Regions from separate parts of the Bacillus cereus group sp. RP43 genome, predicted to be linked through region 1. Evidence: predicted binding sites of a transcription regulator. Region 1 holds the regulator's gene; the other holds the start of a gene.

Region 1 (15,012 bases):
AGTTGTTTTACATACGCTTCAATTACAACTTTAGAAGTATGTTCTTCTAACAAATATTGATTTGCATGATTTGCTACGTTATATAATTCAGTAATCGCATTAGCCGTATTGAAATCATCATCCATCGCTTCTTCGAATGCTACCTGGAATTTTTCCATTTCAGCTAACCATTTTTCATTATGGTCCGTTAAATCCGTACTACTTTCCATACGATGCTTTAAGTTACCGTAAGCTGTTTTAATTCTTTCTAGTCCATTATTAGTACTTTGCAATAAATCTTCACTAAAGTTAATCGGGTGACGGTAATGTACCGATAGCATAAAGAACCTGATTAACTGTGGATCATATTGTTTAATGATATCATGAACTAAAATGAAGTTTCCAAGCGACTTAGACATCTTCTCGTTATTAATATTAATATATCCATTATGCATCCAATAACGTGCAAATGTTTTTCCTGTCAACGCCTCAGACTGCGCAATTTCATTTTCATGATGAGGAAATGCTAAATCTTGGCCACCAGCATGAATATCAATTGTATCCCCTAAATATTTACGCGCCATTGCTGAGCATTCAATATGCCACCCTGGACGTCCTTTCCCCCAAGGGCTTTCCCAGAAGATTTCTCCTTCTTTCGCAGCTTTCCATAAAGCAAAGTCAAGAGGATCTTGTTTCTTTTCTCCTACTTCAATACGTGCACCGTGACGTAAGTCTGCAATCGGTTGATGTGATAATTTACCGTAGCCTTCGAATTCTTTCGTTTTAAAGTACACATCACCTTCTGATTCATATGCATACCCTTTATTCACAAGTTCTTGAATAAATTCAATAATGATATCCATATTTTCCGTTACACGTGGGTGAACCGTTGCATGCTTGCAACCTAGTGCCGTTACATCTTCAAAGTAAGCTTCAACAAAACGATCTGCAATTGTTGGCACATCTTCACCTAATTCATTTGCCGCCTTAATTAATTTATCATCCACGTCAGTAAAATTAGATACATACTGCACATCATATCCTTTATATTCTAAGTAACGGCGTACTGTATCAAATACCATAGGTGGTCTTGCATTCCCAATGTGAATGTAGTTATAAACTGTAGGTCCGCACACATACATCTTTACCTTATTTTCTTCTAATGGCATAAACTCTTCTTTTTGACGCGTTAACGTATTATAAATGTGAATAGTCATTTTTATCCTTCCTTTCTACCTTTACTTCGAGTTGCTTTCTCAATTTATCAAGTTCTGCTTCCATAACCTTTAATTTATCAAAAATCGGATCTGGAAGATCAGAATGATTTAATTCTTGACCAATCTTTACTCCATTTTGAATAACGACTCGGCCAGGTATACCTACAACTGTAGAATGCGCAGGAACTTCCTTCAACACGACAGATCCTGCTCCAATTTTAGAATTCTCTCCAACAGTAATAGAACCTAGTACTTTAGCACCTGTTGCAATTAATACATTATCCTGAATTGTAGGGTGCCTCTTTCCTTTTTCTTTACCTGTACCACCTAATGTGACACCTTGATAAATTGTTACGTTTTCGCCAATTTCACACGTTTCTCCAATTACAACCCCCATTCCATGATCAATGAAAAAACGACGACCAATAGTTGCTCCTGGATGAATCTCAATGCCAGTAAAAAAACGACTAACTTGCGAAATCCAACGTGCCATAAAGAAAAAATTCCTTTTATAAAAAGCATGTGCAATTCGATGGGCCCAAACTGCATGTAATCCAGAGTAAGTTAAAATGACTTCGAAATAACTTCGTGCCGCTGGATCCTGTTCAAAAACGACTTCAATATCTTCCCGAAGCCTCTTAAACATCGATGTTCCCTCCCCTTTATGGGCTGCTTTTTTCCAGTAAACTAACTCCCTTAACTCCCCCTAAATCTTTATACAAGGTGATAAAACTTATACTCACACCCATTTACATGGTATAAAAAAAGACGCCTCTGTCATATAGACAGAGACGCCTTTTAAGCGCGGTTCCACTCTGTTTAGGCTAAAGAAGCCTCAAACTCATCCATGATAACGGTTTACACCGCTTCTGTTTACTTTGCGCCCTAAGACGTTCCGCGAAATACTTCGCTGTTCAACAGAAGACTCGAAGGGGCATTTCAAAAATCCGCTTATAAACCACTTCCAGCCTAAAGGTGGTTCTCTCTGTAAAAAGCCTGATTTTCTACTTCTCCTTCTCGTCGCTTTTCCTTATTAGATTTTAGGTATACTTATTATATTGCTAAACCTAGAAAATGTTAACCAATTACTTTTTGAATACGATTTAAAACTTTTTCTTTTCCAAGAAGAGCAATAGCGTTAGGAAGCTCCGGACCATGTGTTTGTCCAGTAGTAGCAACACGGATTGGCATAAATAGATTTTTACCTTTATGTCCTGTTTCCTTTTGAACTGCTTTAATAGCCGCCTTAACTGCCGCTGGCTCCATTGCTTCTAAAGCTTCTAATTGATCGGCAAATGTACGAAGTACTTCAGGTACTTGTTCACCTTTCAATACTTCTTGTCCCTCTTCTTCATGATCAACATGATCTTTAAAGAACATTTCAGAAAGCTCTACAATTTCAGCTCCAAAGCTCATTTGGTCATGATATAAAGCAATTACATCACGAACCCACGCTTGTTCTTGTTCGCTTAAGTTTTCACCTACGCGACCCGCTTTCACTAAATGCGGTAAGCTTAGTTCAACAACCGTATCTAAATCTTGTTTTTTCATATATTGGTTGTTCATCCATTTTAGTTTTTGAGAATCAAATAATGCAGGTGATTTTGATAAACGAGCTGCATCAAACATTTTGATAAACTCATCTTGAGAGAAGATTTCTTCTTCACCTACTGGCGACCAACCTAGTAATGCAATAAAGTTAAAGATTGCTTCTGGAAGATATCCAAGCTCTTTATATTGCTCAATAAATTGAATAATAGATTCGTCACGCTTACTTAGCTTTTTACGGCTTTCGTTTACAATTAAAGTCATATGACCGAACTGCGGAATATCCCAACCGAAAGCTTCATAAATCATCATTTGTTTTGGCGTGTTTGAAATATGATCATCACCACGAAGTACGTGTGTAATCTCCATCAAGTGATCATCTACTGCTACCGCAAAGTTATAAGTTGGAATTCCATCTTTTTTCACGATAACGAAATCACCAAAATCATTTGAATGGAATGCAACTTCATCTTTTACGATATCTTTAAACGTGTAGTCGCTATCAGCCGGCACACGGAAGCGAATACTTGGAATACGGCCTTCAGCCTCAAAGCCTTTAATTTGCTCCTCAGTTAAATCACGGTGGTTTCCTGCATAACGCGGTGTTTCACCACGAGCGATTTGACCTTCACGCTCTGCCTCTAGCTCTTCTTCTGTCATATAACATTTGTAAGCTAGATCACGCTCTAATAAATCTTCATATAATTTTTTATAAATATCTAAACGCTCTGTTTGACGATATGGTCCAAATTCACCACCAACATCAACACCTTCATCCCAGTCCATACCGAGCCATTTCAAGTATTTTAATTGGCTTTCTTCTCCACCAGCAACATTACGTTTCACATCAGTATCTTCAATACGAATAATAAACTTACCATCTTGATGACGAGCAAATAAATAATTAAATAATGCCGTACGCGCATTTCCGATATGTAAGTGTCCTGTTGGACTTGGCGCATAGCGCACTCTCACTTGCTTTTCCATAATTGGTACACCTTCCAATCTTAATGTCAACACATTCTATAATTGTACACCAAAAAAACGTGATTATCCATCTTACGAATTAAAAACCACTATTTTTTCTGTAATAAAACAACCGCTTGAGAAGCAATCCCTTCTTCTCTACCTGTAAATCCTAATTTTTCTGTTGTTGTTGCCTTTACATTAATATTATCAATAGACGTTTCTAATAGTTCACTAATGCGTTTACGCATACTTTCGATATGCGGTGCCATTTTTGGCTTTTGAGCAATAATTGTACAATCTAGATTTCCTAACTCATAACCTTGTTCACGCACAAATCCCCAAACTTTTTGTAACAATATAGCTGAATCTGCATCTTTAAAGGCAGGATCTGTATCAGGAAAATGCTTCCCAATATCTCCTGCTGCAATTGCTCCTAAACATGCGTCAGCAATCGTATGTAACAATACATCCGCATCCGAGTGACCAATTAATCCTTTCTCATGAGGAATTGTAATTCCGCCGATAATTAACGGTCTACCTTCCGCAAATTCATGTACATCAAAACCTTGTCCAATTCGAAACATTCTTTACATCCTCCTCAATCTAAACTACTTTATGAATTCTATATTATATTGCTATCCCTATAAAGAAAAGCCCGGCAACGGCCGAGCTTTTCTTTACTATAATACCATCACTTCTATTTCTTCTGAACATGAAGGAAGCTTTCAGCAATTAGTAAATCCTCTGGAGTCGTCACCTTAATATTATAGTAACTCCCCTCTACTACGCCTACTTGCTTCCCGACACGTTCTACGAGACTTGCATCATCTGTACCAAGAAAACAACTTTGCTTTGCACTTCTATGAGCTTCTAATAAAAGAGGAACAGAAAATCCTTGCGGTGTTTGAACCGCTTTAAGCTGAGAACGTTCTATCGTTTCAACAACAACACCCTGTTCTACTTTCTTAATGGTATCCTTCACTGGCACCGCACAAATGGAAGCACCATATTTCTCTGCTGCAGTTAATACATCTTGCATCATCTTATTCGTTACGAACGGGCGCGCACCATCGTGTACGAGAACATATTCAACACCACTCACATACTGAAGCGCATTATACACACTATCTTGTCTTTCGGCCCCGCCTTGAATAAATTGCACCTGCTTTTCAACCGGATACTTCTGCATTAACTCCTCAAAATAAGGGCGTTCCTCTTCGTTAATTGCCATGATAATACGTTTACATGCTTTATCTTTTTCAAAAGCACGTAATGTATGCATAATGATAGGTACTCCATTTATAAGTAAGAACAATTTGTTTTTGCCAGCACCCATCCGTTTCCCTTGACCCGCTGCCGGAATAATTAACGTATACATATTAATAATCCTCTACTTATAATGCTTTTTCTAATAATTTACGTTTTGCGAAAATCATACGACCAGCCGATGTTTGCAACACACTTGTAACTAGTACATTAAGTTGCGAACCGACAAATTCTCTACCGTCTTCTACTACAATCATCGTACCATCATCTAAGTATGCAACACCTTGATTTTGCTCTTTACCATCTTTTACAACATAAACACTTAATTCTTCGCCAGGGAGTACGACTGGTTTAATTGCATTTGCTAAATCGTTAATGTTTAACACTGTTACTCCTTGTAATTCAGATACTTTGTTTAAGTTGAAATCATTTGTTACAACAGTTCCACCAGTGATTTTAGCTAACTTTACTAGCTTGCTATCCACTTCTTGGATATCCTCGAAATCACCTTCATAAATTTCCACCGGAATTGGTAGCTCTTTTTGAATACGATTTAAAATGTCTAATCCTCTGCGACCACGATTACGCTTTAAAGCATCAGAAGAATCGGCAATATGCTGAAGCTCTTCTAATACGAATTGTGGAATCACAATTGTTCCTTCTAAAAACTTCGTTTGGCAAATATCCGCAATACGTCCATCAATAATTACACTTGTATCGAGAATTTTCCAATGAGTTGTAGATTTTTCTACCTCTACCTCTTCGTTCTCGCTATTGTTTTTCTTCTTACCTCCGCGCTGGGGTAATGTAAATAATCCTAGCAATTCATTTCTCTTTTTAAATCCTACTTGGAATCCTAAATAACCAAGTAAAAGAGTAAAGAACACTTGTAATACTGTACTAATGACTGGAATCGTGAATTCACGAATTGGTATCAAAATTAAATATGCAACAATAAGACCAGAGATCAACCCTAATGTACCGAATAAAACATCCGCTACCGGTGCCTTTACAAGGGCTTCTTCGATATGTTTAATAAGTTGAACAATATAATCCACAAGCCAAAATGTTGTTAAAAATAAAATAATTGCACCAATAATCGCACGAACGTACGATCCCTCAAGCCAAGGAACAGCACCGACGTCCAATACATTAATAACTTTTGGGATTAGAAAAATCCCTAACGCTCCCCCGATCACTAAAAAGAAGAGCTGCACGATCCTTTTTAACATCCAACCACCTCCTACTCATTATTAACCATTGTTTTGCTAATCAAAACGCCGAATGCAAAAGCGGACGTGTTTTTTTTGTAAATAGTTTTATTTACCAATATACCATATCATATACCAAAAATGTTCTAGTGTCCTTATATTATGGAATCAATGTAATATTCTTAATTGTGTCTACTCATATAGAGATGCTCTTGAATTCTTTTTAGGCCCTCTCGTATTTTCTTCGCCCTAACTTCTCCAATTCCTTCCACATCATCCAATTCATTAATAGTTGCACGACAAACACCTTGCAATGTTTTAAATCGATTAATTAAATTTTCAATGATAAGTGGTGGAACACGAGAAATTTTGCTTGCGATTCGGTACCCCCTCGGTGTCACGCTTTCTTCTAAGCTCATTTGCCCTGGATAGCCGAGCAATTTAACTAAATCGCTATCCTCTAAAAGCTGTGTATTTGCAAGATCTTGTAACTTTTTCAAAATTTGATGGTGATCCTGCGTTTTTTCTTGATAATAATCTTTAATTAATAACGCCGCTTCTGCTTCTAAGTCGGCTAGTAATTCTGTAAGTTGTAAACGAATTAACCTTCCTTCCGTTCCTAACTCATGAATGTAGCTCAATATTTCATTTTTAATACGCAGTACCATTTCAACACTATGTAAAACGTGAACTACCTCGGACATCGTAACGACCTCTTCAAATTCTAGAATGCCCAAATTCGTAATCCCATCATTCCATACAGCTTTATATTTTTCTAACGTTTGAATAGCTTGGTTTGCCTTTGTTAAAATTACACCTATATCTTTTAGTGTATAACGTAAGTTCCCTTGATATAGTGTAATTACGTTACGTCTTTGTGAAATAGCCACAACAAGGCTAGCCGTCTGCTTTGCTACACGCTCTGCCGTTCGGTGACGCATACCTGTTTCAATAGAATCAATGGATGGATCTGGAACTAATTGTGCGTTTGCAATTAAAATTTTGCTCCCAGTTTCATTTAAAATAAGTGCTCCATCCATTTTTGCTAATTCATATAAACTAGCCGGTGAGAATGCACAATTAATGTGAAATCCTCCATCAACAATACTTTTAATTTGCTCATTATACCCAAGAACGATTAACCCTCCAGTTTGCGCACGAAGCACGTTATCTATCCCTTCGCGTAGTGGTGTTCCTGGGGCAACGAGCTGTAGAATGTTAATCATACTTTTGACACGTTGCTTGTTTTCCTCCATAGCCTAGCCTCCTAATGTCAAACGAAGCGCTTCTCCTAAATTAGAAACACCTACTACCTCAATCCCATCTGGAATTGTCCATCCTCCCAAATTTTTTCTAGGAATAATAGCACGTTGAAATCCTAATTTCGCTGCTTCTTGTACACGTTGTTCAATTCTTGATACTCTTCTTACTTCTCCAGTTAGGCCTACTTCTCCTATTACCGCATCGGTTGGTGCAGTAGGTTTATCTCTGAAACTTGAAGCAATACTTAATGCAACGGCTAAATCGATTGCTGGCTCATCTAATTTCAAACCACCCGCGACTTTTAAATATGCGTCTTGATTTTGCAATAATAAACCTGTTCTTTTTTCTAGCACTGCCATAATAAGTGAAACGCGGTTATGATCAATTCCCGTCGCCATTCTTCGAGGATTTCCAAAACTAGTAGGGGAGATTAATGCTTGTATTTCTACTAAAACCGGTCTTGTTCCTTCCATTGAAGCAACCACTGTGGATCCTGCAACTCCAACTGGACGTTCCTCAAGGAAAATTTCAGAAGGATTTAGTACTTCTGCAAGACCTAGTTCCTTCATTTCAAAGATACCCATTTCATTTGTGGAACCAAAACGGTTCTTCACGGCTCGCAAAATACGATATGTATGGTGACGATCTCCTTCAAAGTAAAGAACTGCATCAACCATATGTTCTAGCATACGTGGTCCTGCAATTGCCCCTTCTTTTGTCACATGTCCGACGATAAAAATAGGAATCCCTTTCGTCTTTGCAAGTTTCATTAATTCCGCTGTACATTCACGTACTTGCGCTACACTCCCTGGGGCTGACGTTACTTCAGGTAAATGTATCGTCTGAATGGAGTCAATAACAACAAAAGCTGGATTCATCTCTTCAATGTGCGCTGCAATTCGTTGTAAATCAGTCTCTGCTACAACAAATAGATTACTACCCTTTACATGCAAACGATCTGCACGAAGTTTAATCTGCTTTGCTGACTCCTCACCTGATATGTATAGTACATCATATGAAGAATCGGCTAATTGCGATGAAATTTGTAATAACAATGTTGATTTCCCAATCCCAGGGTCTCCACCAATAAGTACTAAAGATCCATCTACAATCCCGCCACCAAGTACACGGTTAAACTCTTGAAATTTCGTTTCAATACGTGCCTCAGACTTTGTTTCTACCTCTGTTAAGCGTCTTGGTTTTGTTACTTCTGATTGAATTGCATTGGCATAATTAAGGCGTCTTGATGATACAACTGGTTCCATCTCTTCAACAAGCGTATTCCATTGACCACATCCAGGACATTTCCCCATATATTTTGGCGACTGATAACCACATTCTTGACATGTAAATTTTGTTTTCTTTTTAGCCATATCTTTTATAGTTCACTTCACTTTCATCTACAAACGTTTATCCTTCTCGTACAAGAAAGAGGGCTATCGCGTAGCCCTCTTTGTTTGTCTATACTTATTTTACCTTTTCCGCACTATGAATGACAAATGATTCTCCTTCTACATCAAAGATAACTTTTTGTCCTTTCTCAATAGCACCTTTTAACAGTTCTTCTGATAGTCTATCTTCTACATGTTTTTGAATTGCTCTACGAAGCGGACGAGCACCGTACTCTCGATCAAATCCTTTATCAGCAATTGCTGCAATTGCTCCTTCTGTTAAGTGCAATTCAATCTCTTGTTCTTTTAAGCGATTCACTAACTGATTCACCATAAGAGTTACAATTTCTTGAATATGTTTTTTCTCAAGCATATGGAACACGATAATTTCATCAATACGGTTTAAGAATTCTGGACGAAATGCTTTTTTCAATTCATCCATTACTTTACCTTTCATATCTGAATAATCGCGGCTCTCATCTTGTACGTTAAATCCAAGATGTTTATTACGTTTTAATGCGTCTGCACCAACATTAGACGTCATAATAACAATTGTATTACGGAAATCAACTGTACGTCCTTTAGAATCTGTTAAACGACCATCTTCTAATACTTGTAGTAAAATATTAAACACATCAGGATGAGCTTTCTCTACTTCATCTAATAAGACAACTGAATATGGCTTACGACGAACTTTCTCTGTTAATTGTCCACCTTCTTCATATCCAACATATCCTGGAGGAGATCCAACTAAACGAGAAGTAGAATGCTTTTCCATGTACTCAGACATATCGATGCGGATCATTGCATCCTCATCACCGAACATAGATTCCGCTAATGCCCTCGCTAATTCTGTTTTACCTACACCAGTCGGTCCTAGGAAAATAAATGAGCCAATTGGACGTTTCGGATCTTTTAATCCCGCTCTCGCACGACGAACAGCTTTTGCCACAGCTACAACTGCTTCATCCTGCCCAATTAAACGATCATGTAAAATTGATTCCAAGTTTAATAATTTATCTGTCTCTGTTTGTGCAAGTTTAGAAACCGGAATACGTGTCCATGTGGAAACGACATTTGCAATATCTTCTACTGTTACTTCTGAGTTTTCTTGTCCTTGTTTCTCTTTCCACTGACGCTTTGTATCTTCTAACTTTTCACGTAAACGTTGTTCCATATCACGTAAGGAAGCAGCTTTTTCAAATTCTTGGCTTTGTACAGCTGCATCTTTTTCTTTTCTAATTTCCTCAAGCTTCACTTCAAGCTCTTTTAAGTTTGGCGGTGTTGTATAAGAACGTAAGCGCACTTTTGATGCAGCCTCATCAATTAAATCGATTGCTTTATCAGGTAAAAAACGGTCTGTAATGTAACGATCTGAAAGTTTTACAGCCGCATCGATTGCATCATCTGTAATAGATACGCGGTGATGCGCCTCATAACGGTCACGTAAACCTTTTAAAATTTGAACTGATTCTTCTAAGTTTGGTTCATCAACATGAATTGGTTGGAAACGTCTTTCTAATGCCGCATCCTTTTCAATGTATTTACGATATTCATCTAAAGTTGTTGCACCAATACATTGTAATTCACCACGTGCTAAAGATGGTTTTAAAATATTCGATGCATCAATTGCACCTTCCGCCCCTCCTGCACCAATTAACGTATGAAGCTCATCAATAAATAGAATGATGTTACCAGCTTGGCGAATCTCATCCATCACTTTCTTTAAACGATCCTCAAATTCACCACGATATTTTGTTCCAGCAACAACTGTACCCATATCTAATGTCATAACACGCTTATCTCTTAAAGTTTCAGGAACTTCATTATTTACAATTTGCTGTGCTAATCCTTCCGCAATTGCTGTCTTACCTACACCAGGTTCTCCAATTAATACTGGATTGTTTTTTGTTCTACGGCTTAACACTTCAATTACACGTTGAATTTCTTTACTACGTCCAATAACAGGATCTAAGCGATTTTCACGTGCAACAACTGTTAAATCACGTGCTAGACTGTCAAGTGTAGGCGTATTCGCATTTGTTGATGAACCACCTTGGTGACCTGAACTAGCTTCATTACTTCCAAGGAGTTGTAACACTTGTTGTCTTGCTTTATTTAGGCTTACACCTAAATTATTTAAAACACGTGCTGCTACACCTTCACCTTCACGGATTAAACCAAGTAAAATATGTTCTGTTCCAACGTAGGAATGACCCAATTTACGAGCTTCGTCCATAGACAACTCAATAACTTTTTTAGCACGAGGTGTGTAATGTACTGTTTGAGAAGCTTCCGTGCCACGTCCAATTAATGCTTCTACCTCTTTTTGAACTTTCTCTGGACTTAATCCAAGAGCAATTAACGCTTTTGCTGCAATTCCTTCACCTTCGCGTACAAGCCCAAGTAAAATATGTTCTGTTCCAATATTATTATGCCCAATGCGAATTGCTTCCTCTTGAGATAAAGCTAATACTTTCTGTGCTCGTTCTGTAAATCTTCCAAACATCATAGAAATCGCCTCCTACTTGCGCTTAATTTTGTTCAATTCGTAATCGCTCACGGATTAAGGTTGCTCTTCGATAATCTCTTTCTTCTGGTCCTAGAGGTCCTCCTGCATATTGTTGCAAAATGCCCGGCTGAGTAAGAACCATTAACTCAGTTAAAATATTTCTCGATATACCTTGTATATATCCTAAGTCAATACCAAGTCGTACATCTGATAAGCAAGTGGCTGCTTCTGCAGATTGAATTAAACGACTGTTAGCTAGTATTCCGTAAGAACGATATACTTTATCTTCAAGCTCAATACTTGAATTTTGTACAATTAATTCTCTAGCCATTTTTTCTTGATGAATGATTTGTTGAATGACACTCTTTAAATCTGCAATAATATCTTCTTCTGATTTCCCTAGTGTCATTTGATTTGACACTTGAAATATATTACCTAACGCTTCGCTACCTTCACCGTATATTCCTCTTACTACTAACCCTAATTTTTGAATTACTTGTATAATACGGTTAATTCTTTTCGTTAAAACCAGTCCCGGCAAATGAATCATTACCGAAGCCCTTAATCCTGTACCAACGTTAGTGGGGCAACTCGTAATATATCCAAGCGATTCATCAAAAGCATATTCAACCTGTTCCTCGATCCAATTATCTATTTGATTGGCACTTTGAAGCGCCTCTGATAACTGCAAACCTGAAAATAGGCACTGAATCCTAACATGATCCTCTTCATTAAGCATGATACTTATATGTTCACTTTCTGATAGTAGGCATGCTCCGTATTCTGTTCCTGCAAGATTTGGACTAATTAAATGCTTCTCAACTAAAACTCTCCTTTGAAGAGGATTTAATTCATTCATTTTTAATAGTTCAAACGCCCCAAAAGGTTCTACAGGTTTATTTATAAACTTCTTCTTAAATAACTCATGAATCTGTTTAGCTTCTTCCTCGTTTTGCATAGTAGAGAATTGATATTTTTTAAAATTACGAGCCAAACGAATTCGACTACTTAAAACAATATCAGAATCAGGGCCATCCCCCTTCATCCATGGACTAATCGCTTCATTCATAATTCTGTCCAGTGACATAGAACTATTCCCCCTCTCTATGCTCACTAAGCTGATTTTCAAGACCTCGAATTTCATCTCGTACTTCAGCCGCTTTCTCAAATTCCTCTTTCTGTACATATTGTTTCAGATTGAGTTTTAGTTCATCTAATTCTTTCTTTAAGTAGATATTTCCTTCTATACGTTCAGGAATTTTCCCACAATGTTCTGTATGCCCACCGTGAAGACGTTTTAACAATGGTTTTAAATGCCCCTTAAATGTATCGTAACAAGAAGCACATCCAAAGCGTCCCACTTTTGTAAATTGTTCATATGTCATCTTACAATTCGGACATCTTGATATACTTGTATTTGAAAATGCATCTTGCCCTTCTTCAAACATCGCTGGTTCACTATGCAATAATCCGGCTAATAGGTCATGGAATGAAAAATTAGACTGCGGTGATTGAAAGAAAGACGTATAGCCACTTTGTTCTGCACATTGCTCGCAAAGATGAACTTCCGCCTTTTTTCCGTTGATTACTTTTGTATAATGTAAAGTTGCTGGTCTTATATTACAGTTTTGACAAGTCATCGCTATCTCCCACCTTTACAACAGGAACGATCTATCTCATGATACTTTTCATACATTACTAGATTGTTCTCTTTTCTTAATCCATTTAGTAAAAGCACATGTCATCTTTCAAAATTCCTACAATATTAAACTGCATTATCTTAGTTATCATTCTTAACAAAAGTTATATTTATTTATATTTCAGTGTTCTTAACATTGCGCATAATATTCGAGCCCTAAGTTCATCTCGAGAAGGAACATCCATTAATAATACAGAACGATCTAGTACGCTTAGCATAAGTTTAGCTTCACGATTTGTTATAATACCCTCTTCTATTAAACGTATAATCATGCTTTCTGCATTTCCTTGCGCAACACTATGATCAATCATATGAAGCATTTGATCAATAATGTCTATATCGTCATGCAATTTGACTTTTATAATGCGAATGTAACCCCCTCCACCTCGTTTACTTTCTACTACAAATCCTCTTTCTAGCGTAAAACGGGTATTGATTACATAGTTGATTTGAGACGGCACACAATCGAATCGATCAGCGATCTCATTCCTCTTGATTTCAATCACATTATTATTGCTTAAGTCAATAACTTGCTTTAGATATTTCTCAATGATATCAGATATATTTCTCATTTATCCGCCACCTTTATTGACTTTGACTATCTTTGACTTTAATTATATACGTATTAAAAAAATTTGCAACTCTTTTGCTTATTCACTATCCTAGCCACATTTCCCTATCTTTAATCAAAAGGACAATTCTTTAAGTAAAGATTTTTAAAATTACTACGAATTGTAAAAGGAAACACGAAAAAACACAAGTCAAAAGACTTGTGTTTTTATCTTGCTTGGCGACGTCCTACTCTCACAGGGACAAGGTCCCAACTACCATCGGCGCTAGAGAGCTTAACTTCCGTGTTCGGTATGGGAACGGGTGTGACCTCTCTGCCATCATCACCAAACTGATGAAGGTATATTCCTTCAAAACTAGATAACATTGCTTCATATTATATGGTTAAGTCCTCGATCTATTAGTATTCGTCAGCTCCACATGTCACCATGCTTCCACCTCGAACCTATCAACCTGATCATCTTTCAGGGATCTTACTAGCTTACGCTATGGGAAATCTCATCTTGAGGGGGGCTTCATGCTTAGATGCTTTCAGCACTTATCCCTTCCGCACATAGCTACCCAGCTATGCCCTTGGCAGAACAACTGGTACACCAGCGGTGCGTCCATCCCGGTCCTCTCGTACTAAGGACAGCTCCTCTCAAATTTCCTACGCCCACGACGGATAGGGACCGAACTGTCTCACGACGTTCTGAACCCAGCTCGCGTACCGCTTTAATGGGCGAACAGCCCAACCCTTGGGACCGACTACAGCCCCAGGATGCGATGAGCCGACATCGAGGTGCCAAACCTCCCCGTCGATGTGGACTCTTGGGGGAGATAAGCCTGTTATCCCCGGGGTAGCTTTTATCCGTTGAGCGATGGCCCTTCCATGCGGAACCACCGGATCACTAAGCCCGACTTTCGTCCCTGCTCGACTTGTAGGTCTCGCAGTCAAGCTCCCTTATGCCTTTGCACTCTACGAATGATTTCCAACCATTCTGAGGGAACCTTTGGGCGCCTCCGTTACACTTTAGGAGGCGACCGCCCCAGTCAAACTGCCCACCTGACACTGTCTCCCGGGTCGATAAGACCCGTAGGTTAGAATTTCAATACAGTCAGGGCGGTATCCCACCAGCGCCTCCACCGAAGCTAGCGCTCCGGTTTCAATGGCTCCCGCCTATCCTGTACAAACTGTACCAAAATTCAATATCAGGCTACAGTAAAGCTCCACGGGGTCTTTCCGTCCTGTCGCGGGTAACCTGCATCTTCACAGGTACTATAATTTCACCGAGTCTCTGGTTGAGACAGTGCCCAAATCGTTACACCTTTCGTGCGGGTCGGAACTTACCCGACAAGGAATTTCGCTACCTTAGGACCGTTATAGTTACGGCCGCCGTTTACTGGG
Region 2 (15,012 bases), 4.7 Mb from region 1:
TAATTTCTTTACCGTTAACAACGATGCTGTTTTCGTTAGCAGATACTTCTGCATTTAAAGTTCCGTGAACTGTGTCATATTTTAAAAGGTGAGCTAATGTTTTAGCATCTGTTAAGTCGTTGATTGCTACTACTTCTACCTCAGAGTTGTTAAGAGCTGCGCGGAATACGTTACGTCCGATACGTCCAAATCCATTAATACCAATTTTAGTCATTTGAATTTCCTCCTTGGGGGATTATATTTAAAGGGTAATACCCTTTGTTAACTGTTTTGCTGCACCTTCATCTGTAATTAGAATTGAAGTGTGCCCTTGCTTTATTACAGCCTGTATTGCCTTTGCCTTTGAAGAACCTCCAGCGACTGCAACAACGTGAGATACATGTTGTAAATCTTCAAGTTGCATACCAACTGTTCTTACTTTATGAACAACATTTCCTTGTTCATTAAAGTAGTAACCGAAAGCTTCGCCAACTGCTTCGCTTGCCTGAATCTTTAACCAATCTGCTTCTGAAGTATTTCTGCGACGTGCCATTGTTAACGCATCACCAATTCCATGAATGACGATATTGGAAGATCGAATCAACTCAAGAACTTCTTTCACGGAGGGCTCTGTTACAATAGACGCATATGCTTCGCTACTAACGTGATCTGGAACATACAATAAGCGATAATTACTCATCGTATTTTGTGCCATTTTGGCGCAAATGGTATTGGCTTCTAACTCAACACCTTCTCCAATTCCACCACGTGCTGGGACAAATAGCATATGTAAATCTTTGCAATCAAGTTGCATCATGTCCGCAGCAGCAGCTAGCGTAGTTCCTCCAGCCACAGCAACGATATTATTCACTGTCAGACGGTCTTTTATACAAGTCACACAAGCACGGCCCATCTCCAGTTTGACCCAAGGTGATTCATCACTATCACCAGGGACAACGAAAACTTCATCCAAGTCTAATGTTTCCTTAAGTTGTTTTTCTAAAACCTTTAACCCGGAAATTTCTTTCATAAAGTCTTCCAAAGCAAGAACTAAAGCTGTTCCTTCTTCTGTCAAAGTCATTCCAGAAGAAGCGACGTGAACTAAGTTTTGTTCTTTCAAAACTTGAACTTCACTTCGCAATACTCGTTCTGTCATACCGAGACTTGCTGATAAGTTTCTTCTTCCAATCGGCTGCATGAGCCTAATGTATTGAAGCACTTGCATTCTCGTTTGCATAACAGGTAGCAGATCAGGTAATAATTTTTTTGTGTTCTGAATCCATGAGCGCATATCTTTTCTCCTCACTACATTGGTTCATTTTCCCTCGTGGTCACTTTGCGTCCCGTAGTGACATTTTATGTCCCACATAGGTTAAAAAAATAATCCCTGCTACGTGTATTATTGTAACAGGAGATAGAAACTTATTCAACTCTTAACTGCATTGTTTATATAGTTTATTATGACACCTTTGTGAATGTTACCATATTCCACCTGTTTTCCACCTATTTCTACAACCGGAATCATTAAATGATATTTCTCTAAAAGGTCATTATCTTCATATATATCTATTTCCTCGATTTGAAAAGAATATTCACATTGTACTTCCTTTAAAACTTGTTTCGCCTTCACGCAAAGACCACAATCTTTTTTTGTATATAGTACAACTTTCATCTTCTTCACCTATCCAATTGTTTTTCTTAGAGACGAAGCTGGAATATGCATCTGTTCTCTATATTTCGCAACTGTTCTTCGAGAAATAACGATTTCATGCTCTTCTTCTAATAATTTTGAAATCTTTTGATCCGAAAGTGGCTTTTTCTTATTCTCCGCTTCCACAAGTGTTTGAATAAATTGTTTCACCCGCTTCGTCGAAATAGCTTCATCCTCCGTCGTCGAAACAGCAGTACTAAAGAATGCTTTCATTTCAAATAAACCGTGCGGCGTTTGCACATATTTATTACGCGTTGCACGACTAATTGTAGACTCATGCACACTTAGTTCTTCCGCTACCTCTTTTAAAGCAAGTGGTTTTAAATATGCTGGACCTTCCCAGAAGAAATCACGCTGTTTTTCCATTATAATGCCCATTACTTGCAGAAGCGTTTGTTTTCTCTGTTTCAAACTGCGCATAATCCACTGCACATGCTGATACTTTTCTGATACATAAGATGCTACTTCACTCTCACTATTATTAAGAAGCGCACTATACTCAGAATGAATTTCAATTCTTGGCATATTTCTCTCATTCATTTGTAAAACGAGACGATCACCATCTTTTTTCACCGCCATATCAGGCACAATATAAAGTGGTTTATCAGAAGAAAATGCAAGACCTGGCTTTGGTTGTAATGATGTTATACAATTTACCGCACTCTGCAATTCCTCATTACTACACTTCAGCACTTGAACGAGCTTTCGCCAATCTTTCTTCACGAAATAAGCAAAGTGATCCTCTATAACCTCTTCCGCTAATCCATTCCGTCTTTGTAAGCGCTTCAATTGTAAGGTTAGACATTCCTGAATATTACGTGCTCCTACCCCTGCTGGCTCGAGTGATTGGACAAGCTCAACAGAGCGGTCGACTACATGAATCGGCGCGGAAAGGAGATCCGCTAACTCTTCATTCGTTTCTTGTAAATACCCATTTCCATCCATGTTCATAATAATGAAAGAAGCTACTTTTCGCTCTTCTTCTTCTATTTTATAATACTGTAGCTGATTTAATAAATGTTGCTGAATCGTTGTAGAATCCACACTGTAGATTTCCATTTGATTATCGACTTGTTTGCCGGTACTTTTACTTGTGTTAGAGCTCTTTTTCTTCTCCCTCTCAAAACCACCTAACTCAATAAGGGGATTCTCTAACGATTGCTCATACAAAAACTCCGATAATTCTTGTACATTATACTGGAGCATTGTAATCGCTTGCCTTAACTCTTGTGTCATTGCCAAACGTAAGCTTTGTTCTTGTAAAAGACTTGCCTTCAAACTAATCTCCCCCTTGTTTCTATTGTACAATAAGTTTGGTAAAAGGAGAATCCTATCGCAGACACCCATTCCAAAATATTATTAATTTATATGTATTAATGAGATTTACATCTTACAACCGAAAAACGAATAATATTGAAAGAAAATAATAAAGAACAACATTATTACCAAGTACTAATAGTAAATCTTATTACTAGATATAACAAGAGGGAAATAAAAAAAGTCCTAACCTACAAAACGTAAGTTAGGACTTTTTGACGCGCCCAGAGGGATTCGAACCCCCGGCAGACGTGGTACCGGAAACCACCGCTCTATCCGACTGAGCTATGGGCGCATGATAAAATTTTATAAACCGTTTATTATCAAAGTTTTAAGCCTTCTTCTATTCCGCTTTTCCACATTTAATTTCTTGCGAAAAATCTCTAATAGAAGTGAAATACAACAAGTAAATACCTGCTTATTTTCTTCTCATAATAATAGCAATAAAATCCATCTAAATCAATAAAAATATCCCCTTAATCCTTTATATACCTTAGCTAGGAGCCTATAAAACATATCCTTCCCCTAAATTTTCCAAACATAAATTCACCCGAACCCACAAATTATAATCTTTGAATTGATATTCCAAAGGGGGCTTCATTCAATGACTGTAATTACAAAACTAAAGCAAACTGTTTCTGGATTAAAAAGTGCACAAGCTAGCTTAGAGGGATTCGCTCTTGATACGGATAACCAACAAGCAAAGCAACTTTTCCAAACAGCTGCGCAACAAACACAAACAATTATTGACTCTTTAAACCCACGTGTTGAAGAAGTCCAGCAAGAAGAACCACAATACACACAGCAATAACCAAAAGTGCCATTTCATCTAATGGTACACAATTTGAGAAAAAGGATGATATGCAATCATCCTTTTTCTCTCAAATTACATACTGCAATAGAAATGGAATGATTATAATGCGAAAACTCGGACTCATAGCCGCGTTATTTGTTCTTCTATTCGGTTCACTTACCGGATGCGATAATAGCCCGTTAGATAAAAAAGTAAAGAAAGAAGAAGCTAAGCGAACAGATGAAAAAAAGGGCCCAAAGTTAACAAAAATGAGTACAGAATCCTTTAATCAATCTATATCGCAAGACGCTAAGAAAAAAGCCCTCGCTATAGATGGAATTATAAAAGCTACCGCAGTTAATACCAATTTAGATCTTTACATAGCCGTCAAACCTGAACATCACGAAAGATTTGGTTTAAAGCCTTTACGAAGTAAATTAAAAAAGAAATTAAGTGATGAAAACCCTACTTTCGATATTCATGTAAGTACAGACAAAAAGATTTTTATGCTCCTAGAAGAACTTGAAAACAAAATTAAGAACAAGAAAGTAAGCAAGGATGGCATTAAAGAACAATTGAAACTCATTCAATCAGAAATGGGATCTAATATTTAAGCTTTCTAAAAGAAAAGGAAGGATTCAAATGTCCAGTAAAGATAAAAACTTAACACCGGTACAACAGGAATATAAAAAATTCGAGCAAGAACGAGAACCGAAGCGTCCTGTCTTAAAAAATTGTATAAAAGCTTTTTTCGTTGGTGGTTTCATTTGCTTCATCGGACAACTTATTTCTACTTTTTACATCACGTATTTTGATTTCACTGAGCGCTCAGCAGGGAATCCGACAGTAGCAACTCTAATTTTCATTTCCATGTTACTAACTGGATTCGGTATATACGATCGCTTTGGACAATTTGCCGGGGCAGGCACAGCTGTACCTGTTACTGGATTTGGAAACTCTGTTATTGCTGCATGTATTGAACACCGAACGGAAGGGTTCGTCCTTGGTGTTGGCGGGAACATGTTTAAATTGGCTGGGTCTGTTATTTTGTTTGGTGTATTTTCCGCTTTCGTCATCGCACTTATTAAAACGATTCTCGTTCAATGGGGAGGGCTATAAATGTTACAAGGACACCGAACATGGGTATTTGAAAACAAACCAGTCATTATCTCAACCGGGGTAGTCGGTGGACCATTTGAAGCGAAAGGTAATATCCCTGAAGACTTCGACACCCTCCATGAAGATTTATGGCTTGGACAAGATTCTTACGAAAAGGCTCACAAGATTTTATTTGAAGAAGCTTGCAGCCGTGCTACAGAGAAAGCAAAACTTCGGAAAGACGATATTCAATTCGTACTCGCCGGAGATTTAATTAATCAAATAACCCCAACGAGTTTTGCATGTCGTACACTCGGAACACCTTACCTTGGATTATTTGGAGCTTGCTCTACTTCTATGGAAGGATTAGCGCTCGGCGCAAGTATTGTAAATGCAAAAGGCGCAAAATATTTATTAACTGGAGCATCAAGCCATAACACTGCCGTGGAAAAACAATTCCGTTATCCAACTGAATATGGTGGACAAAAGCCCCCTACTGCACAATGGACAGTGACCGGTGCAGGTGCAGCGATTTTAAGTGATACAGGAAATGGTCCAAGAGTTACTTCCGCCACAATTGGGCGAGTTGTTGATATGGGTTTAACAGATCCGTTTAATATGGGAGGCGCGATGGCTCCAGCTGCTGTCGATACGATTGAAGCCCATTTACGCGAACGACAAATTGACGCTTCTTATTACGACTTAATCGTAACAGGTGATCTTGGACATGTCGGTCGCGAAATTGCTTACGACCTACTACATAAACATGGAACAAAGGTAAAGAGCGAGCAATTTCAAGATTGCGGAATCATCATTTATAGAGAAGGTCAACCTGTAATAGCCGGCGGAAGTGGTCCAGGCTGTTCAGCAACGGTCGTATACGGTCACTTATTGAACCGAATGAAAAGAGGAGAATTCAAAACAATACTTGTCGTTGCGACAGGCGCTTTACTATCTCCACTTACATTCCAACAAGAAGAAACGATTCCGTGTATCGCCCACGCCGTTTCGATTGAATTTGGAGGTGCAACGCAATGATTTTTTTCTGGGCTTTCGTCATCGGTGGACTTATATGTGTAATCGGACAACTTATGTTTGATGTCGGCAAACTAACACCAGCTCATACAATGGCAACACTCGTTGTTGCTGGAGCTATATTAGACGGATTCAATTTGTATGAACCATTAATTGATTTCGCCGGAGCTGGGGCAACTGTACCTATTACAAGTTTCGGAAACGCCCTCGTTCACGGTGCAATGGAAGAAGCTGCAAAACATGGAATCGTCGGCGTAATTACTGGTATGTTTAAAGTAACGAGCGCAGGTGTATCAGCAGCGATTATTTTCGGCTTCATTGGAGCATTACTATTTAAACCGAAAGGATAAGAGGTGTTTGCATGACTGTTATCGCTAGCGTAAAAACTTGTCTTGCCAGTGTAAGAGGGGCTCAAGCAAGTTTAAGCTCCCTTTCATTAAATTCACAAGACGAAGAATCAAAACGCGTATTTCATGAATGTATGTTAGAAATGGACAGCGTCATCGCTGATTTAAAGGATAGAATTTCAGTATTAGAACGTGAAGAACCTCAATATAAAGGGTTTTAAGTAGACTGGAGGAAATGACTATGTCTCACCTGCCCGAATGGACACTCGTTATTCTTCGCTCTGTATTCATATTAATCATTTTATTCGCTATTACGAAATGGTTAGGGAAAAGACAAATCTCTCAGCTCTCCTTTTTTGAATACATAGCCGGAATGACAATCGGTGACATCGCTGCCCAAGTATCTACAGGGCTCGATTCAAAATTTTTCCACGGCGTCTTTGCAATACTCATTTTCGCTGTGGTACCTTTTTTCACAGGAATCCTCTCCTTAAAGAACAAAACAGCTCGGGACTTCTTTGAAGGGAAATCTACCGTATTAATAAAAGATGGAAAAATACTCGAAGATAACTTAAAGAAAGAAAAGTATACAAGTGATGAATTGCTTGAGCTTCTCAGAGGAAAAAATGCTTTCAGCGTAGCTGATGTTGAATTTGCTGTATTGGAACCGAGCGGAGAATTAAATGTATTATTGAAGAAAGATCGCCAACCACTCACAGCAAAAGACATTAGCTTAAAAGTACCAAATGAAAAAGAACCGCAAACTGTTATTATGGATGGAAATGTACTAGATGAACCTCTTTCAGCTAGCGGGCATAACCGCGCTTGGTTACATTCTGAATTAGAAAAACTCGGTGTTGTCATTGAAAATGTGTTTCTCGGTCAAGTTGATTCATACGGACAACTTACTATCGACATTTATAATGATAAACTCCAAATGCCTTCTCCTCAAAACAAACCTTTACTATTGGCATCTTTAAAAAAATGCCATGCTGATCTTGAACTATTTTCTTTAGAAACAAAATCGAAATCAGCAAGTGAAATGTATAATAAAAACGCGAAACAAGTCGAAACAATTTTAAATAAAGTAACCTATCTTTTAAAAGAATAAATACCGAAAGAACGCTTCAGTAAAAAGGCGTTCTTTTGCCTTTTCTACACCTTTAATCACGTTTAAATTTATGTAATTCGGTTATGATGTTGAAGATACATAAGCAGGGAATTTTAAAAACATAGCGAATAAATCATGTTACAACTACATATTTTTTTGATTTAAAGTAGTTTCGTTTGACCTTCATTGACCATAATTGTATTATAAACTAAGAAAGCTTTAAAAGGAGGAAATAACAGATGAATTTAATTCCTACAGTAATTGAACAAACAAATCGTGGAGAACGCGCTTACGATATTTACTCTCGACTATTAAAGGACCGCATCATTATGCTTGGTAGCGCAATTGATGACAACGTAGCAAACTCAATCGTTTCCCAGCTTTTATTCTTGGAATCTCAAGATCCAGAAAAAGATATTCACATCTATATCAACAGCCCTGGTGGTTCTATCACAGCTGGTATGGCAATTTACGATACAATGCAGTTTATTAAGCCACAAGTATCAACAATCTGTATCGGTATGGCTGCATCTATGGGTGCATTCTTACTTGCAGCAGGTGAAAAAGGAAAACGTTTCGCTCTTCCTAACAGTGAAGTAATGATTCACCAACCACTTGGCGGGGCACAAGGTCAAGCGACTGAAATCGAAATCGCTGCAAAACGCATCCTATTCTTACGTGAAAAATTAAACCAAATTCTTGCTGACCGCACAGGTCAACCACTTGAAGTTCTACAACGCGACACAGACCGTGACAACTTCATGACAGCAGAAAGAGCTCTAGAATACGGTTTAATCGATAAGATCTTTACAAATCGTTAATTAATTAAAAGCAGAAGTGGCTCGTTCAGAACAGGAGGAAGTTGGAACCCCTGATTCCGAGGCGCTTTTTGCCTCGAATGAAGGGGCGAAACGACCGGAGATTCTAGCCGCTGGAGCTGGATGTAACTAAAAGCGGAAGCGCCCTATTACAGGGCGCTTTTTTATTATCATGTATCCCCCCTGCATACCCCAACCAGTATCCATCTAAACATATCGACTTACCGACAATTCCCGACAAGCACGAGCCCCCTACATACCCCACCTAACTACCCGATTACCCGCAAGTAACAAAATAAAAAAAGCTATCGCACATTCGCGATAGCCTTTTATTGTACATATGCAGCTAATGCTTCCAAAGCCTCTTCTGCATCTGAACCTTCTGTTGTGATTGTAATCATGCTACCAGTTCCGATTGCTAAGCTCATAATCCCCATTATGCTCTTTGCATTAACTGTCTTTCCATCTTTCTCAATGAAAATATCAGAATGAAAGCGATTTGCCTCTTGTACAAACAACGCAGCCGGACGTGCTTGTAAGCCGTTTTTTAATGCAACTTTAACCAATTTTTGAACCACAGCTCCATTTCCCCTTTAACCTCTTATTTTTTTGCTACTGTTTCCCCCGCGCGTAATTTCTCTGCGATTTCATCGATTTTACGCAAACGATGATTAATACCCGATTTACTAATTTTCCCCCCGGATACCATCTCACCTAACTCTTTCAATGTTACATCTTGATAATCTCTTCGTAACTGTGCAATTTCTCTTAATTTATCTGGCAAAATATCAAGCCCAACCGTCTCATCAATATAGCGGATGTTCTCAATTTGCCTTAGCGCTGCACCAATTGTTTTGTTTAAATTAGCTGTTTCGCAGTTAACTAAACGATTTACTGAATTACGCATATCGCGAACAATTCGAATATCTTCAAATCTTAAAAGTGCATTATGAGCACCTATAATATTTAAAAACTCTGTAATTTTCTCAGCTTCTTTCAAATACGTAATGTACCCTTTTCTTCTTTCCAACGTCTTACTATTTAAATCAAATCCGTTCATCAGTTCACATATAGAATCATTATGTTCCTTATATAACGAAAAGATCTCTAAATGATAAGATGATGTTTCTGGGTTATTTACTGAACCACCTGCTAAAAATGCACCGCGTAAATACGATCGTTTACAACATTTCTTCTCGATTAATTCCTGCGATATATTTCGAATAAACGAAAAGTCATCTCGAACAATGTGAAGATCTGCTAATATTTCGCGAGACTTCTCAACAAGCCGCACAATATATACATTATTTTTCTTCAATCGCATTTTTTTACGAACAAGTAATTCTACCGTCACATCATATCCCTTTTTCAAAAGCGTATAAATCCTTCTTGCAATTGCTGCATTTTCCGTTTGAATATCGATAGATAGGCGACGGTTTGAAAAAGAAAGCGATCCGTTCATTCGAAGCAACGCCGATAATTCTGATTTCTCACAGCATTCCTTCATTTCAAGGTTGGTCAACTCTTTCTTTGTTTCTGATGCAAATGACACAGTCAACACCTCCTTATACTATTACTTTGGAACAAAAATCTTGTCCTATATGAATGAGGAGCGTTACCTCAAACGAGGCAACGCACATTTATAACAATGAATATAAAATAGAAGCTAACTTTAATGTATCATGTCTTACAACACGATCATCATATTTCGCTAATCGCTCTTGAATGATTTCGATATTATGTTCAGCAAAACGATCTGTATCCAGTACAACTGGTTCCGACATTTCTTCCTCATATAAATTACGTAATTCACGAGGAATATCACGATTATTTACAATTGCAGTGTCGATAAATGGTTTACCTAAATGATCATGTAACGCCTGCACATGATCAAAAGCAGTATAACCCTTCGTTTCGCCCGCTTGCGTCATAACATTACATACATATACCTTCTTCGCTTTTGCAGCAAGAACAGCGTCTCCAATTTTGTTAACAACTAAATTCGGTAATATACTTGTGTACAGACTTCCTGGACCGAAAACAAGCAAATCAGCCCGTTTAATTTCCGTCAACGTTTCACATAACGGTTCTACATCTTCTGGAGTTAAAAAGACACGATTAATCTTCTTCCCAAAATAAGGAATCTTCGATTCACCTGTTACAATTTCTCCATCTTCTAATTCTGCATGAAGTACCGCACTTTGATTCGCTGCTGGCAATACACGTCCTCTGACATTTAATACTTTACTCGTTTCTGTAATCGCGTGGTAAAAGTCTCCTGTAATCGAAGTCATACCTGCCAATAGTAAATTTCCTAACGCATGCCCTTTCAGTCCGTCTCCAGTGGTAAAACGGTGCTGAAATAAAGCTTCCACTAATGGTTCTACATCCGATAACGCAACAAGTACGTTACGAATATCACCTGGAGGTGGAATTTCTAGCTCATCACGCAGTCTACCTGAACTGCCTCCATCGTCGGCTACTGTTACAACTGCTGTAATATCAACAGGATATTGTTTTAATCCTCTTAATAAAACAGAAAGTCCAGTTCCACCTCCCATGATAACAATTTTAGGTTTTCTCTCTTTTTTCATCCCTTAATGGCCCTTTCTCTTCTCCACATCACGATGAGATACATGAACGCTATACTCTGGTTTCAAATGTTTCCCAAGGTACTCTGTAAGCGTAACAGAACGATGTTGCCCACCTGTACATCCAATCGCAATTACAAGTTGACTCTTACCTTCTCTTTTATAATGAGGCAGCATGAAAGTGATAAGATCCGTCAATTTCTCTAAAAACTTATGTGTTTCATTAAATTTCAACACATACGACGAAACTTCTTCATCCAGTCCTGTTAATGGCTTCATATGTGGAATATAATATGGATTTGGTAAAAAACGAACATCAAATACTAAATCAGCATCAATTGGGATTCCGTACTTAAATCCAAATGACATAACATTTACACGGAATGCTTGCTCAGTTTCTGTTGAGAACAAGTGAACAATTTTCTCTCGTAATTCTTTCGGTTTCAAATCAGATGTATCAAGTACGATATTCGCTCGCGCCTTCATATCGGTTAATAGACCACGCTCAGCTTCGATTCCCTTTAACGGCAAACCAGTTGGCGCAAGTGGATGCGAACGTCTTGTTTCTTTATAACGAGTTACAAGTGTGCTATCTTTCGCATCTAAAAATAAAATATGAGGAATAATCCATGTACGTTCTGATAAATCATCAAGTGCTCCCCATAAATATTCAAAAAACTCTCGGCCACGTAAATCAATACCGAGTGCTACTTTATTCATTTTACCTTTTGAATCTGCCATAAGTTCAATAAACTTCGGCAATAACATCGGTGGTAAATTATCTACACAAAAATATCCTAAATCTTCAAAACTTTGTAACGCTACCGTTTTTCCAGCTCCAGACATCCCTGTAATAATTACCATTTTTATATCATTATTCTCTGTCATCGTATCCTCTCCTTGCAGGTTTAACTCGGATCTAATCGATATGAAAGCAACTCAAAATCTGGGGTATATACAAATGTACCGTAGATTATACCATTCCCTTTAATTAAATAATCAATAATGTGATAATCTCCTGGTGCCATTGCTAAGTCATCAATTTTATCAAATGTATGCCAACCAATGATGCCTTCTTCGCTCTCTAATTTGTTTTCTCCTGCAAAATCTGTTGCTAAAAAGGAGAACATCATCCATTCAGAAACAACTTTATCACCTTCTTGGATGACAAAAGTGAAGACCCCTTTTAATGCTGGATTCTTTAAATAAATACCTGTTTCTTCACGATACTCGCGAACAACGGTATCTCTTACTGTCTCACCACGCTCCATTTTCCCGCCCGGTGCAACCCACCAATTTCGGCGAGGTTTTTGGAGTAAGAGTACTTCATTATCTCTAATTAACACACAGTTTGTCACTCTTTGCATGTTTCTTCACCTCAGCTACTTGCAGCAAAATTTTTCACTGCATACTCATTTCATTATACTATCAAAAACAGTTTGCTACAACGAAGGTGCCAGTCCCCTTTTGCTAAGCAATTGTAAAAAATCTTTCTATAACAAGCAATCAAAATACCTTACTTCCCATGAACAGTACATAAAAATCCCCTTAACGATTTTTATCGTTAAGGGGATTAAAACACTTATTTCTTACCGAAATAAGTAACAATCGCAAATCCTAAAATAAAAGTAATAATTGAACTTACAATTGAAATGCCACCAGTCGGAATGCCAGGGAACACAATGACAATCGACCCGATAACGAGCCCAATAATTGCCGCAAATGTCATACTTTTATACCGATCTAACAAATAACTAATTCCTTTACTACTTACAACAAATCCGGCCATCACACCGGCACCGATAACCACGATTAACGGTAAATTGAGTGTAGTTAAAGCGTTAATTGCTGTTGGATACACACCAATAATTAATAAAATAAACGATCCACTAATTCCAGGAAGAAGCATAGCCATACTAGCCATCCATCCTGCGAAAAATAAACCAATTGCATTTAAAATTGTTAACGTCGTAATTGGATCCGCTGCCTTATCTGGTTTAAAGAATGCTGTTATTGCAACAAGAATTGCTGCAATTATTAACAAGACAATATGACTACCTTTAAACGTTGCCTTTGCATCAGCTTCTCTCATTAACATCGGTAATATACTAATAATTAAACCGAGGAAGAAAAATTGAGTCGGTTCATAATGATTTGCTAATAAATATTTAATAACGTGACTTAACGTTAGAAAAGCTGCGGCTACACCAGCTGCAAGTGGGATTAAAAACGCTAAATGTTTTTTCCATTCACGACTAAAGAATCCGCTAATTGCTGCGAGCAATTGTTCATAAATCCCTAACACAACAGCGATTGTTCCGCCGCTCACACCAGGAATTAAATCACTAACGCCCATACAAAATCCACGATATATATTACGCCATTCCATACTGAATAAATTCCTCATTTCTTATAGTGATTTTTTCCGTAAATTTTAGTATAACAATAAGAAACATTATATTTTTAATTTTTTTTGACAAAAGTTTGACATTTGAACAAAAAAAGAAAGCCACCTATCGGTAGCTTTCTTCTCAAAAGGAAAAATAACCTTATTTTTCTGTTACAGTCTTTAGTTCCTCTACTAACTCTTCTATATAATGCTGTGCACTCTGCGCTGCAATACTACCATCGCCTGTTGCAGTTACAATTTGACGAAGCATTTTTTCACGAACATCACCAGCTGCGAAAATACCAGGAACTTTCGTTTCCATACGCTCGTTCGTTTCAACATAACCATTTTCATTTGTAATACCTAGCTCAACAAACGGTTTTGATAGTGGTAACATACCGATGTATATGAAAACCCCGTCAGTTTTAACTTCTTGTTCTTCTCCGCTGTTTACATCTACAAGTGTTACGCTTCCTACTTTACCATTTGCGTCGTTAATTTCTTTTATAGTGTGATTCCAAATGAAATCTACTTTCTCATTTTGGAAAGCACGATCTTGTAAAATTTTCTGTGCACGAAGAGTGTCACGACGGTGAACGATCGTTACTTTTGATGCGAAGCGTGTTAAGAACACACCCTCTTCAACAGCAGAATCTCCGCCGCCAATAACAACAAGTTCTTTCCCTTTAAAGAATGCACCATCACATACTGCACAATATGATACACCGCGGCCGCCAAGTTCTGTTTCACCTGGCACACCAATTTTTTTATACTCTGCACCGCTTGCAACGATAATTGCACGTGCTTTATATTCTTTTTTACCAGCAATAATTGTTTTGTACTCTTTACCATCGATGATTGCTTTCACATCACCGTATGCATATTCAGCACCAAATTTCTTCGCATGCTCAAACATTTTATTTGATAAGTCTGGCCCTAAAATAGACTCATAACCTGGATAGTTCTCTACATCTTCTGTATTTGCCATTTGTCCACCTGGAATACCACGCTCAAGCATCAGTGTGCTTAAATTCGCACGAGATGTATATACCGCAGCTGTCATACCAGCTGGTCCTGCACCAATAATAATGACATCATAAATTTTTTCTTCTGACACACTATTCACTCCCATTCATACACATTAAGTTACCCTCATTATACTGTTAGCATCATTTTTTTCCCAATGATTTGCCTACCCTACGTGTGTGTGCGCTTAACAGCCTGCACATACTTTCGTACAGTCGCTACAGATACATTATATACATCACCAAGCTCTGCCTGTGTCATCTTATTTCTTTGTTCGCCGCGCACAATGTATTCAATTGCTGCTGACCAACCGTACACATTTGTAAAAGTCGCTCCAGATGTATATAGACGTATGAACGTACAAAACCAAAAGTTTAAACACTCTTCGATTAATTCATCGTCTTTTTTCGTATAATTATATAATGCATCCGCGATTCGTACGCACTGTTCAAATTGCTGTAAATCAGCTGGGATGCTTTTATGACTATTAAGTAAAAAGAAATATTTTGCAAGTTGCGATACGATTGGAACACCATTTTTCGCTTGCGTTACATCAAAGAAGAATCCAACCTTCTCTGGTGTTGACAATTCATTCATTAAATACAAAGCTAGCATTTGCTCTTCTAGCGTCGCACCTTGCTGAAATGATTTTCGTAATTCTTCAAATAAAAGGTTTTGTCCTTCATCTGCTAAATTCAGTGCATTCCACGGTTCTTTTCCTTTTTTATCAGGATGCAATTCTACAACATGTTGCCACATTTTTTCAGCTACTTGCTGTTCCTTCACCATATACGCAG

What was found. Region 1 encodes CtsR, which represses protease genes until heat stress. Its sites were predicted from a motif close to ATGGTCAATAAAGGTCAAACA; they were not measured.
Positions count from the first base shown of each region.
Region 2: clpP (ATP-dependent Clp endopeptidase proteolytic subunit ClpP) is a predicted target of CtsR. The motif match lies at 7,565-7,585, and genes of this name have one in related genera.

Region 1 is NZ_JARVHQ010000001.1:5,049,478-5,064,489, forward strand. Features, by position in the region: gene cysS (cysteine--tRNA ligase) at 1-1,196, opposite strand, end outside; gene cysE (serine O-acetyltransferase) at 1,177-1,842, opposite strand; T-box leader at 1,981-2,226, opposite strand; gene gltX (glutamate--tRNA ligase) at 2,274-3,731, opposite strand; gene ispF (2-C-methyl-D-erythritol 2,4-cyclodiphosphate synthase) at 3,821-4,297, opposite strand; gene ispD (2-C-methyl-D-erythritol 4-phosphate cytidylyltransferase) at 4,411-5,091, opposite strand; gene QCI75_RS26270 (PIN/TRAM domain-containing protein) at 5,108-6,211, opposite strand; gene disA (DNA integrity scanning diadenylate cyclase DisA) at 6,373-7,446, opposite strand; gene radA (DNA repair protein RadA) at 7,450-8,826, opposite strand; gene clpC (ATP-dependent protease ATP-binding subunit ClpC) at 8,921-11,356, opposite strand; gene mcsB (protein-arginine kinase McsB) at 11,379-12,443, opposite strand; gene mcsA (protein-arginine kinase activator protein McsA) at 12,448-12,996, opposite strand; gene ctsR (transcriptional regulator CtsR) at 13,166-13,627, opposite strand; rRNA gene rrf (5S ribosomal RNA) at 13,841-13,956, opposite strand; rRNA gene QCI75_RS26310 (23S ribosomal RNA) at 14,006-15,012, opposite strand, start outside.
Region 2 is NZ_JARVHQ010000001.1:353,990-369,001, reverse strand. Features, by position in the region: gene gap (type I glyceraldehyde-3-phosphate dehydrogenase) at 1-214, opposite strand, end outside; gene cggR (gapA transcriptional regulator CggR) at 242-1,270, opposite strand; gene QCI75_RS01795 (glutaredoxin family protein) at 1,406-1,651, opposite strand; gene rpoN (RNA polymerase factor sigma-54) at 1,661-2,968, opposite strand; tRNA gene QCI75_RS01785 (tRNA-Arg) at 3,227-3,302, opposite strand; gene QCI75_RS01780 (DUF1657 domain-containing protein) at 3,612-3,818, shown strand; gene QCI75_RS01775 (YhcN/YlaJ family sporulation lipoprotein) at 3,926-4,414, shown strand; gene spoVAC (stage V sporulation protein AC) at 4,443-4,919, shown strand; gene spoVAD (stage V sporulation protein AD) at 4,920-5,936, shown strand; gene spoVAE (stage V sporulation protein AE) at 5,933-6,283, shown strand; gene QCI75_RS01755 (DUF1657 domain-containing protein) at 6,295-6,501, shown strand; gene QCI75_RS01750 (DUF421 domain-containing protein) at 6,522-7,391, shown strand; gene clpP (ATP-dependent Clp endopeptidase proteolytic subunit ClpP) at 7,631-8,212, shown strand; gene QCI75_RS01740 (HPr family phosphocarrier protein) at 8,539-8,787, opposite strand; gene whiA (DNA-binding protein WhiA) at 8,811-9,761, opposite strand; gene QCI75_RS01730 (gluconeogenesis factor YvcK family protein) at 9,850-10,803, opposite strand; gene rapZ (RNase adapter RapZ) at 10,807-11,688, opposite strand; gene QCI75_RS01720 (NUDIX hydrolase) at 11,709-12,167, opposite strand; gene QCI75_RS01715 (DUF368 domain-containing protein) at 12,383-13,189, opposite strand; gene trxB (thioredoxin-disulfide reductase) at 13,350-14,306, opposite strand; gene QCI75_RS01705 (tetratricopeptide repeat protein) at 14,387-15,012, opposite strand, start outside.